Regions from separate parts of the Mucilaginibacter xinganensis genome, predicted to be linked through region 1. Evidence: riboswitches for the same ligand, from Rfam matches in the RefSeq annotation. Region 1 holds a riboswitch; the other holds the start of a gene.
What was found. Region 1 has a riboswitch for S-adenosylmethionine ahead of metH (methionine synthase). Riboswitches for the same ligand answer to the same signal wherever they lie in the genome.
Positions count from the first base shown of each region.

Region 2: it holds a riboswitch for S-adenosylmethionine, as region 1 does, so the genes downstream of both, MuYL_RS12780 (O-acetylhomoserine aminocarboxypropyltransferase/cysteine synthase family protein) here and metH (methionine synthase) in region 1, are expected to answer to the same signal.

Region 1 is NZ_CP022743.1:3,840,782-3,847,148, reverse strand. Features, by position in the region: gene MuYL_RS16870 (LytR/AlgR family response regulator transcription factor) at 1-137, opposite strand, end outside; gene MuYL_RS16865 (sensor histidine kinase) at 116-1,216, opposite strand; gene MuYL_RS16860 (TlpA family protein disulfide reductase) at 1,437-3,248, shown strand; SAM riboswitch class I at 3,370-3,477, shown strand; gene metH (methionine synthase) at 3,631-6,367, shown strand, end outside.
Region 2 is NZ_CP022743.1:2,904,931-2,911,297, forward strand. Features, by position in the region: gene MuYL_RS12775 (homoserine O-acetyltransferase family protein) at 1-655, opposite strand, end outside; gene MuYL_RS12780 (O-acetylhomoserine aminocarboxypropyltransferase/cysteine synthase family protein) at 750-2,057, opposite strand; SAM riboswitch class I at 2,298-2,407, opposite strand; gene MuYL_RS12785 (trans-sulfuration enzyme family protein) at 2,618-3,733, opposite strand; gene MuYL_RS12790 (hypothetical protein) at 3,810-4,043, shown strand; gene MuYL_RS12795 (S41 family peptidase) at 4,046-5,482, opposite strand; gene MuYL_RS23240 (hypothetical protein) at 5,797-6,367, shown strand, end outside.

The DNA of each region.
Region 1 (6,367 bases):
TGAAGGGCTTCATAAGCTTCCATTGCGTTTGCGCAAAGTTTTACCAGGTTGTAATTACTTATGCCCGCCATATAGGCCTGTAGTAGCTTACGGGCCTGGGGTTCATCATCGGCAATCAGGAAATTAACTGTTTGCATATTTCAAGTTTAACGCTGTAAAAGTCACTGTTTTTGTCTACAGCCAAAGTGTAATTGTCCGGGAAATAATAATTCAGTCGTTTTCTGACATTCTGAAGCCCGATTCCAGGCTTTCCAGGCAGGTTATGAAAGCGGTTTTTGGTTTTTAAGGTTACCTTTTCGGGGCTATTATCTAACACAATCTCAATAAACACCTGTTCGGTTGCTAATGAGCCACCGTGCTTAAATGCGTTTTCAATAAACGGTAAAAAAATAAAAGGCGGAGCCAGGTAAGAAGGATCAGTGTTTGTAAGTTGTATAGCGATATCTGCCTGCTGATCAAATCTAATCCGTTCAATGGCTATATAATTATTCAGGAGGTCAATTTCCTGAGTCATGCTGATGTATTCGGCCTCGCAGTCGTAAAGCGAAGAGCGCATAAAATCTGCCAATTGGTTAAGCAGGCCCACAGATTTTTCTTTTTCGTTTTGAACGATGTACGATTGCAGGTTATTTAACGTATTGAAAAAAAAATGCGGGTTTATTTGGGCCTTTAATGTTGATAACTGCAATTGCGCGTTTTCTTTTGCCAACCAGGATTGCTTTAGGTTAGATTGGTATGCATATCTTATAAATTTAATAACCAGGGGAATGTATATCACTTCAAGGAAGCTGGGAATGCTGCTGAAAAAAACCTTTGCCACAGCTAGCGGATTAAAATGAGCGCCATACAAACGTTTCCAAAAATCGTTACCTACAACCCAGGTTTGTTTAAGGTTATACCAGTTTACAATAAGGCTTACCTCATAAGTGCGGAGCGCAATAGCGATAACATAATACACTGAAAACAGCAATGCGGCGTACAGCCATTTATGCTTTTGCAATAAAGGGACTATGCCATACACAAGCGGATAAAATAAAAATAGGCAATAGCCTATACCTACAAGGTTTACAGAGTAATGCTGCTGTAGAGTAATTCGAAGTGTTATGCTTTCCTCCATCCAAAAAAACAGGAGAAAAAACCAAAAGCCTGCATGCAGGAATATTCTATACCGCCAGTCGGTAAATGATTTATCCCAAAATATTTTAGCACGGTTCATTTTTTGAAGCTATATAATTCCTGCTGGATTTAATAATTTTAATTACCAATACGTATTTCGGGCTGATTAACCTGGGTTTTATCCTGACGAATTCAATCCTACATTCTAAAAAAACGGTTTATACTTCTGCAAGCCTGTTTAACTTCTAATATGCAATAGCCGGTCAACAATATTTTAGTTTAAAAGCCTGGTGCATTTTCTTTAACCAAAATTTAAAGAAATGAAAAAGTATTTGTTTATTACTGTCGCGCTGTTTGGATTCAGAATGGCAGTTATTGCCCAGGTTAGTACCATCAGCCCGGAAAAACCATCAGTTACTGACGAAATCGCCATTGGCTATAATTGTACCGACGCCAACGCATCACTTAACGGCAGGGAGCCTGTTTATGCCCGCATAACTACCTGTTTGCGTGATGGGGCCACTAATAACTTTCATGTTTTAATGGCCGGCACCAACGGAAGGTTGGCTGCGCAATTTAAACTGCCTGTTAGCGCTGCCTCATTTAAAGTGGAATTTTATACTTTAAATAAAGATGATGATAAAGCCGGATTTAACAAACTGGTGTATAAACCAAATCATCAAACCGAAGTTGAGGGTGCCTACATGGCCGCTTTGTTTGATGATAATCCGGATAGCATATTTCGGAAAGAATTAGTGCACTACCCGGATAATTATTTAGCCTGGGCCAAATTTATCAATGTAGTAGCAATGATTAAAGACCATGCCGCAGGTAAGGCCCAGGTTGAGGGGCTGATAAAAAAACTGACTTTATCAATTAAAGCCAGTAACCACCCGGATGCGGGTCTTTTAGCTGCGCTATGCATTGGTAATGCCAAAACCGGCAACCTGGCCGAAGGAAAAAAATATTTGTATCAGCTTTTTAGCAAATTTCCCGAAAATGAGGAAACGGCCTTTGCTTTTAGTATTTACAACTACGAATATTATAAAAGCAGCCGAAAGGATGTGGAAGAGGATATCAGGACGAAGCTGAAAGAAATATTTATTGCACACCCCGAAGCCGGAATTTCCCGTGATATAAACGTTTTCTATTATATTAAAGATGACAGAAAGATCCCGGTTGCAACATTTGAAAAAGTTTTGCTGCCACAATATGAAAACGATAAAGTAAGTTATTATGCTCTTACCAGCATGCCGGAACTCTATATTGACCGGAACGAGAAGCTTGACTCTGCCGGGCGCATGCTCAAAAAAGCTATTGCGCTTTTCCAGAGCGGAGGCATCAATCACCGGTACAGATTAAACTATAGCCACTACCAGCAAGATGTGCCACTAATGTATATGGATTTAGCTAAGATTGATTTGGCGCGCAAAAACTATCAGGATGCAGTTACCAATAGCTCCGCCGGCATAGCGCTGTTAACAGGTGGCAGTGCTGAAGGGAATTTTATGCCTTTATTATTACAATTGCGGGCAAACGCTTATAAACAAGCCGGAAATGCCAATCTTGCTATGGAAGATTATAGAAAGCTGTACAAATATGGGGTTTTGGCGGCCCTTGATTCTATGAAAATGTTATTCCCGTTTTGCAGTTTGAAGCAAAAAACATTTGCCGAATTCGTTACTTCGTTGAAACCCAGCGGTGCGCAATCAACTACTGCCGAAGAACGGGTTCCTGATTTTACTGCAAGCGATTTAGCAGGAAAGCCGGTGCATTTATCAGATTTTAAAGGCAAATTGGTTGTTTTAAATATATGGAGTATAGGTTGCGGGCCGTGTATTGCCGAAATGCCGGAGCTGAATAAGCTTGTTAAGCAATTTAGTAGTCAGCCAAACGTGGTTTTTATTGCTTTATCCGGCGATAAAACAGAGAACCTGGTGAAGTTTCTTAAAAGCCGGGAGTTTAATTACAGGGTGCTAAATAATGCCCCGAAACTGGCGGATAGCTTTCAAACTAATGCATTACCTGTGCATATGGTAATTGGTAAAAATGGTGAAGTCATCAGTCAGTCAATAGGGGCCAGGGACAATATAAGAGATTTTTTGCAGCAGGTGATAAATGCGAATCTTTGATGGCAGAAACTAGTAAAGTCGGCCTGTCCAACGATTGAGATCAGATTTTAGCGCTGTTTTTTCTTATCCTATGACAACTAAAACCTATTGCAAATTGGCTGTTTATTGCGCATCTTTGTGCTGCTTATGGAGAAAGACGGAGGGATTAGACCCTGCGATGTCTTAGCAACCTGTACTTACAAGGTGCTACATTCTACTCGGCAGCCAAACGGCCCGGGAAAGATAAGCGAAAGTCAAATTAACACCCGACTTTTCGAGATAAGCTTTTTACAGTTTGCAGTTTTAAGTAAGCAGTTGGCAGTTATCATTGTCCCTGTTCTACTTTAGGCAATTGCAGATTGTTGACAGCAAACCGGCAACTAAAAACTGCCAACTGAACGATATGGATATTAGAAAAGAATTAGAGAAACGCATCCTGGTAATTGACGGTGCGATGGGTACGATGATCCAGCGGTACCAATTAACGGAAGCTGATTTTCGTGGCGAGCGTTTCCGTGATCATAATACAGACCTGCAGGGGAATAACGACCTGCTGAATATTACCCGTCCTGATATTATCAAAGCTATTCATGCCGAATACCTTGATGCCGGAGCAGATATTATTGAAACAAATACCTTTAGTACACAACGGATCTCGCTGGCAGACTACAACCTTGAAGAACTGGCATACGAGCTAAGCTATGAAGGCGCACGGATTGCCCGTGAGGTTGCCGATGAATATAATACTAAAAATCCGGCTAAGCCCCGTTTTGTTGCAGGTGCTGTTGGCCCCACAAACCGTACAGCCTCGTTATCGCCGGATGTAAATGATCCGGGGTACCGTGCCGTTACTTTTGATGACCTTGCCGGAGCCTATTATGACCAGGTTAGGGGATTGGTTGACGGCGGATCGGACATGCTGCTGGTGGAAACCATATTTGATACGTTGAATGCAAAAGCCGCCTTATTTGCCATAAACCGTTATGCAAATGAATCGGGTAGGCATTTGCCGGTGATGATTTCCGGCACCATTACGGATGCGTCAGGACGTACCTTATCCGGCCAAACGGTTGAAGCGTTTTGGGATTCGGTAAGCCATGCCAACCTGCTTTCGGTAGGTTTAAATTGTGCGCTGGGTGCTAAAGAAATGCGCCCGCACATCCAGGAACTATCCCAAAAAGCCAATGTATATATCTCGGCTTATCCAAACGCGGGCTTGCCCAATGAGTTTGGCCAGTATGATGAAACCGCGCACGAAACCGCGCACCAGGTGGATGATTTTATAAAAAACGGGCTGGTTAACATAGTAGGCGGCTGCTGTGGCACAACACCGGAGCACATTAAATGTATTGCGGAAAAGGCTGCCAAATATCCGCCCCGCCGCATTCCGGAAATTGAGCCGTACATGCGCCTTAGCGGTTTGGAAGCAGTAACCATAACCCCTGAAAGTATTTTTGTGAACGTAGGCGAGCGTACCAATATTACCGGTTCGCCCAAGTTTTCCAAACTGATCCTGGCTGAAGATTATGAAGCAGCCTTAACCGTTGCCCGCCAGCAGGTGGAAGGCGGTGCCCAGGTTATTGACATTAACATGGACGAGGGCATGATTGACTCGGAAGCGGTAATGGTTAAGTTTTTAAACCTGGTGGCCTCAGAACCGGATATCGCCAAATTGCCGATCATGATCGATTCATCAAAATGGACGGTTATTGAAGCCGGTTTGAAGTGCATCCAGGGGAAGGGTATAGTTAACTCTATCTCGTTAAAAGAAGGAGAGGATAAATTTAAGGAACAGGCCCGCAAGATCCTGAGCTATGGTGCCGCCACGGTGGTAATGGCGTTTGATGAAACCGGCCAGGCCGACTCGTTACAGCGCCGGATAGAGATCTGCAAACGATCATACGACATTTTAGTGAACGAAGTGGGTTTCCCGCCGCAGGACATTATTTTTGACCCCAATATTTTAACCGTCGCCACCGGGCTTGAAGAGCATAACAACTACGCGGTTGACTTTATAGAGGCTACCCGCTGGATAAAACAAAACCTGCCGCATGCCAAGGTTAGCGGGGGGGTAAGTAATATTTCGTTCTCGTTCCGCGGCAACAATACCGTGCGCGAGGCAATGCACTCTGCATTTCTTTACCATGCTATAAAAGCCGGTATGGACATGGGCATTGTAAACGCGGGGATGCTGGAGGTTTACCAGGAGATTCCGAAAGACCTGCTGGAACTGGTGGAGGATGTATTGCTGAACCGCCGCCCGGATGCTACTGAACGCCTGGTTGAATTTGCCGATACCATAAAAAGTAAAGGCAAAGTAATTGAACGCGACGAAGAATGGCGCAAGGGTACCGTGCAGGAGCGTTTATCGCATGCGCTGGTTAAAGGGATTATTGAATACCTTGACGACGACGTGGAAGAAGCCAGGCAGGCATACGCCAAACCGCTGGAAGTAATTGAAGGGCCGTTAATGGACGGTATGAATATAGTTGGCGACTTATTTGGTGCCGGTAAAATGTTTTTGCCGCAGGTGGTAAAATCTGCACGGGTAATGAAAAAGGCGGTGGCCTACCTGCTGCCATTCATAGAGCTTGAAAAGCAAAGGGTTATTGATGCCGGTGAAGACAGCAGCGGAAGCAGGGCTAACGCAGGCAAAATTTTGATGGCTACCGTTAAGGGTGATGTGCACGATATTGGTAAAAATATTGTAGGTGTGGTATTGGCCTGTAATAATTTTGAGGTGATTGACCTTGGGGTAATGGTTCCCGCACAACGAATAATTGAAGAAGCTAAAAAACAAAATGTAGATATCATCGGCCTCAGCGGTTTAATAACGCCATCGCTGGATGAAATGGTGCATTTTGCAAAAGAGATGGAACGTGAAGGCTTTACCATCCCGTTGATTATTGGCGGGGCCACCACCTCGCGCATTCATGCGGCCGTAAAGGTTGCCCCCAACTACTCGGGCGCGGCTATCCACGTGCTGGACGCGTCAAGAAGCGTTACCGTTTGCAGCAGCCTGATGAGCAAGGATAACCGGGATGCCTACATCCGGGGGATAAAAGAGGAGTATGAAAAAGCCCGCGAAGCACATTTAAATAAAAAGTCTGACAAGCGTTTTGTTAGTATTGAAGAGGCCC
Region 2 (6,367 bases), 940 kb from region 1:
GCTGCGTTATGCCATAAGTTTTATAATTACGGTAAGACAGCAGGGCAATACTCCTTGCGGCCTTCAATCCTTTGCTTCCGCCATCCGGCGTGTTTGAATAAAAAGTGCGGTCGGCGCTGATGGCCAAACGCTGCGACTCGTTAAATGCAATGCCCCATGGCGAATGTTTAGCATTTGACGCAATAATGATGAGGTTTTTAATTTTAGCGGGCTCACTAATTGCCCACTCAACAGCTTGCTGGCCGCCTAACGATCCACCTATCAGGATGTTAATGTCTTTAATTCCCAGGTATTCCGCAAGCAGGCTGTGTGCTTTAACAATATCGCGAACGGTAAATTCGGGAAATGAAAGGTAATAAGGCTGGCCTGTTACAGGGTTTATACTTAAAGGATTAACTGTACCATAAGGTGAACCCAGGATATTTGCGCATACCACAAAATATTCATCGGGATTAAAGTAGCTGCCGGCACCAAATAAGCCTTTCCACCAGTCAAAAACGTCGGAATTTGCAGTAAGGGCATGGCATACCCAAACCACATTATCCGCGTTTTTATTAAGCGTTCCATAGGTGTTAAAACCTATTTCAAGTTCGTTTAGCTGTTTGCCCGATTCGAGTTCAAAGGGCTTATTGTATTTAAATATTTCTACGCTCATTTTTGCTTTTGTTATTATGGGCTAGCCGCACTGTTTAGCGCAGCTAATCCCTTAATAACGTACTATATCACTTTAAAAAAAACTATACTAATTACTAAGCCTTTATTTTTGCGAAGGCTTGTTCAAAATCTGCTTTTATATCATCAATATGTTCCAATCCTACAGCTACACGTAAAGAATTTGGTAAAACGCCGGCTGATAGCTGCTCCTCGTCAGACAACTGCTGATGCGTGGTTGCTGAAGGCTGAATGATCAGTGTTTTAGCGTCGCCCACGTTTGCAAGGTGGCTTACCAGTTGCAAACTGTCAATCAGTTGGCTTGCCTTTTCTTTACTGCCTTTAACATCAAAAGTTAATACGGCACCGAATCCGTTCTTTAAATATTTTTTTGCAAGGGCATGGTGCGGAGATGAGGGAAGGCCCGGGTAGTTGACTTTTTCAACCTGTGGGTGGGCCTCCAGCCATTTCGCCAGTTCCAGCGTGTTATCCACATGGCGCTGAACACGTAATGAAAGTGTTTCCAATCCCTGGATATTCAGCCATGAGTTAAATGGTGATTGCGAAGGGCCAAAGTCGCGCAAGCCTTCAACTCTGGCACGGATAATAAACTGGATATTGCCAAAAGGACCGCCAATGCCAAACACATCGGCAAAAATCAACCCATGATAGCCTTCGGACGGTTCAGTAAACTGCGGGTACTTGCCGTTGCCCCAGTTATAGTTACCGCCATCAACAATAACACCGCCAATGCTGGTGCCATGCCCGCCAATCCATTTTGTGGTTGATTCAACCACTACATGGGCGCCGTGTTCCAAAGGGCGAAACAGGTAGCCGCCCGCACCAAAAGTATTGTCAACTATTAAAGGCAGGTCGTGTTTTTGCGCTAAGGCCGATACTTTGTCAAAATCAGCAATATTAAATCCCGGGTTGCCAATGCTCTCCAGGTAAATGGCTTTCGTTTTGCTGTCAATTAAAGGCTCAAAACTTTCAGCGGTATCATCTTTTGCAAAGCGCGCATCAATACCCAGGCGTTTAAAAGCAACCTTAAACTGGTTGTAAGTGCCGCCGTAAAGAAATGGTGAGGTTACAAAATTATCACCTGCCTGCAGGATATTATTCAGCGCAATAAATTGGGCGGCCTGGCCAGATGCGGTTGCCAAAGCTGCAACACCACCTTCAAGCGCCGCTATCCGCTTTTCAAAAACATCGGTAGTAGGGTTCATTAGGCGGGTGTAGATGTTGCCAAACTCTTTCAAAGCAAACAGGTTGGCACCGTGTTCCGCATTTTTAAATACGTAAGAAGTAGTTTGATAAAGCGGCACAGCGCGTGAACCTGTTGTAGGATCAACTTCCTGGCCTGCGTGCAGTTGCAAAGTTTCAAATTTTAAATTGGCAGATGACATGTTTTTAAGATTTAAATTTTTATGAAATTTGTTGATTGTTGGTTCACAACGGGATACAAATCGCCTTGTGAGTCACGTCCATTTTCAGGGATAAGAAAAATAAAACGTGTTAGGGCTTAGCAGCAGCAACACATACACATATAGCCTTTTGACGGACTATAAATATATAGTATAGCTGTAGTTTCGGGAGCCTTAAAGATGTTTTGGAAAATGGTGTAAATCAAACTTTTCATGGTTGTTAATTTATATTTCCCGGGGTATTTACCGGGGCAGGAATTGGCACCTTCTTCAATTTTGAAGGGTTGCCAGCGGGTAATTGAGCCTGATCTCTCGCCGCTTCTTTATAAATCAAAACCCTTTGCGGAGGTAATGATCAATGGTATTACTACCAAATATTATTGCAAATATAAGACGATAAAAATGAGTTTTCCAAATTTAATTTTCTTTTGGAGTGAGAGGTGAAGCGCAAAAGGTAAAAGGCGAAAGGTTTTGGATAGAAAACCAGGGCAAATACCCGCCTCTTTTTCTTATCTGATCTCTAATCACCAAACGCTAATTAACTAAGCCAGCGCCTGTTCCAGATCAGCAATTAAATCATCAATGTGCTCTAATCCAACAGATACCCTTAATAAATTAAAAGGCGTCTTAGTATCAGGGCCTTCAACGGTGGCGCGGTGTTCTATTAAACTTTCAACACCGCCCAGGCTGGTTGCACGGGTAAAGATCTTCAACCCGTTTATTACGCTGCGGGCTTCAGCTTCGCCGCCCTTTAAGGTGAATGAAAGCATGCCGCCAAAGGCAGACATCTGTTCTTTTGCTATTGCATGTTGCGGATGGGAAGGTAAACCCGGATACATTACCGCTTCCACTTTAGGATGTTTTTCTAAAAATTCAGCCAGCAATTGTGCATTATGTACATGCCCGCGCATGCGGTAAGGCAATGTTTTTATGCTGCGGGTGAGCATGTAACAATCCATCGGCGAAGGGATAGCGCCGCCCATTCCCTGCACCTGGCGGATCTTTGACCACCAGTCGCTGTTTTCTTTGGTTACCAGTGCGCCGCCCATCAGGTCGCTGTGCCCGCCAAAATATTTGGTGGCGGAGTGCATTACCAGGTCAGCACCCAATGCCAGTGGCTGCTGGCAGATGGGGGTTGCAAAGGTATTGTCGCAGGCAACTTTTATGCCTTTTGCCTTTGCTATGGCAACCACTTTTCTTATATCAGTTATTTTCAGCAAGGGATTTGATGGCGTTTCAATCCAGATTAAACCTGTTTCGGGCCTGATGTGGCTTTGTAATGTTTCAGGGTTATTTACATCTATAAAATCAAAGGTCAGGATCCCCGCAAAAAGCGTTTTGAGCTGATTGCGCAAACCATGATACATATCGTCGGGCGCTATAATATGGGTTCCCGGTGTTAAGGATTGAAAAACCGCCATACCAGCAGCATTGCCGGATGAAAATGAAGCAGCATCGGCACCACCTTCCAATTTGGCCAGCACATTTTCCAGCAGCGTACGATTGGGATTGCTCGACCGGCTGTAGATATGCCCGCCGGGGTAAGTGCCGTCAGCCGCCCGCTCAAAGGTGGTAGATAAAACAATGGGCTGAATTACTGCTTTAGACGATTCGTCAACATGGTTACCGGCGTGGATGGCGATAGTTTCGATCTTCATTAGGAATAAATTTTGACAAACTTAATGTTTTACATTTAGGTATAAAATCATAAATTTGATTAAACAATAGTTAAAAATGAAAATAGGACGCATCCCCCTGGCATCTGTAGTACTGCTTGTTATATCAGTAATAAACTTTGTAAGTAAATACTTTTTCTCATCAGCCTATCTTTCGCTGAAGCCTTATTTTGATGGCGCCCTAGTAGGAGCCATGCTGGTTTTTGGCTTATATTATGCTAATATTTACGTGAGCGCATGGTTAAACAACCGGAAGGAAGCATCGGGCGCGACCGAAGAACCGGGTTCCTGACACTATTTGCTTTCAATCCATTCTTTAGCCGCCCTTATGGTTGCATCGTCACCATTTTCTTTGGTTTCTTTTATAATCACATCGGGCTCTATTTTACCCAAATACTCCTTTTTATTTCTATCTGCCGCATAACTGCTTGCCAAATAAAGATAAGCACCTGTCGACAATTTAAATCCCCGGTTAGCGGTTGTATATCCGGCGGTTGGTTGTCCAAACAGCTTTGCATTGGTCTTGCCGATAAAACAAATGGCAGTCATTTCTCCGCTGCTTGCTGTTTCCGGCCCCGTTAAAACAGCTACTTTAGCACCGGAATTTTTAATAGTGTATGCATCTGAAACGTTTGCTGTGGTTGCAGCGCCATTGGTTACTTTTCCATCTTTATACATCCATGGTGTACTTTTATTGGTTTCAGGTGAAATAAAATAACCTAATATGCCATGGCCAATTATTGGGCCAAGTCCTGCAATCATGGGGTGCATATTGCCTCCATTATCATGTCGCAGATCAACAATCCAACCCGAAATGTAATTCTCAGTATCAAGGTGACTGATCATTTTCTGGATCTTTCCGGCGAAAGCGACAGATGCAGTATCGCTGGTTGACGCAAAGCCTGGCATCCATATGTAACCAATATTACCGGGCAATAATTTTGCATACGGCTGCCTTGTATCTACATTTTGTTTTGCGTAATTAACCGCGCTTGCTTTTGACTGAACAAAAGAATGGTTATCGCCCGCAAGCCGCAGTTGGCTGATGAGATATGCGGTTAAGAGTTGAGCGTCATCGACGGTTTTTATCCCGCCGGAGAGCTTGTCAATGTCAGTATCAATACCTGCCCAATTTAGTTTTTTGGTATAGATCGAGTATTTTTTAACAATGCCTGCAAACTCTTTTATATATCGCTTAACATCGTTTGATGCCGGTGTGGTTTGAAGTTGTAGATTCTCCATACTGAATTCATCATACCAAACTGCACCTTCACCAATTAAATAACCACCAACCAATATTTTTTTAGCATTACTATTTACAGCTATTGATATGCTGTATTTATTCCATTCATTATTAGTTGAGGTTACGCTTTTTGAATCAATATTTTGCGTACCTATAACACGGTTATCCTCGTCTTTTACCTGGCAATACAAAGTTGCCGTTCCCTTAATATTTTCAGTTTTAACATAGGCGGAAAATGTGATGATCTTTAGCTGATCAATATTTATATCAAATGTTTGTGAAAAGATGCTGTATTCAGCAGGATTAACATTTTGTATACTTTTTATACTAAATGAGCTTGCACCTGCAAATTTTATATTTTCATCAATTGAAGTTGCAAATCCATCAGGGTGTTTAATTATCCAGTTTGCAGGTAGTGAATTTAACGAATCACTCTTTAATTCAAATCCGGGATTTTTTATTTGGGCGGCCGCGTTTGTGCACGCCATAATTGAACAGCAGGTAATTAACAGGTTTTTTATAAAAAAAAGCTTATTGGGAAATAAAAGGCTGCTCATACTTTTTTTAAATAAATAATTTAAGTGATTTTTAAATTTTAAATGTGGGAAACGTTTAATGGAAACGCAATAGAGATAGGTAAAATATTTCGCCGCTACAATTATTTCGTCATATTTACTTTTTGTGAATGGAGATCACGGCGATAAATTTTTAAATAAGTATCGTGCATCTTCAGCAAAACTATCCCGATGGATCATGGTTCAAACGCCGGTCCATTTCGATTTTAAAATTTAAATATCAAATAATGAAAACGTATATACGGCTTTTTCTATTTCTTTTATCGATATCATTAATTTGTCAGTTGTATTCTTGTTCCGATCAAGGCGAGATTGAAGACTCAAGTGCATCATCCAATGAAATACCTTCCGAATATTTACAATTACTAAAGCTACATGACGGCTGTTGTAATAAACCAAACGACAGTATTGTTTTTATAGAAACCTGGACATGGAAATACAGAAATCCGATTTCTTTTTTTTATGTTTCTAATAGCTATTACCTGCAACTTTACAAAATGGATGCTGTCTTTAATTATTCGTTAAAAAAGGCGGTTAAAGAGAATTTTTCAAATGCGCATTCATGGACATATTCTCCTTATGTTGTTGACAACAGAACAAAAATGGAATTTTTGTATAAAGAGACTAAGCCACTTAAATCGAAAAACGTGTATCTTGATTTGTTTGGTGACAGTACTAAGGTGATTAGAAAAAATGACACCATGGTCTATTATTATTCTAAATGTGTAAATTTTTCTTTAAAACTTGATCCTCAAAAACCTATGGATATATATGGCGAATCTCATAGTGAAAAAACAA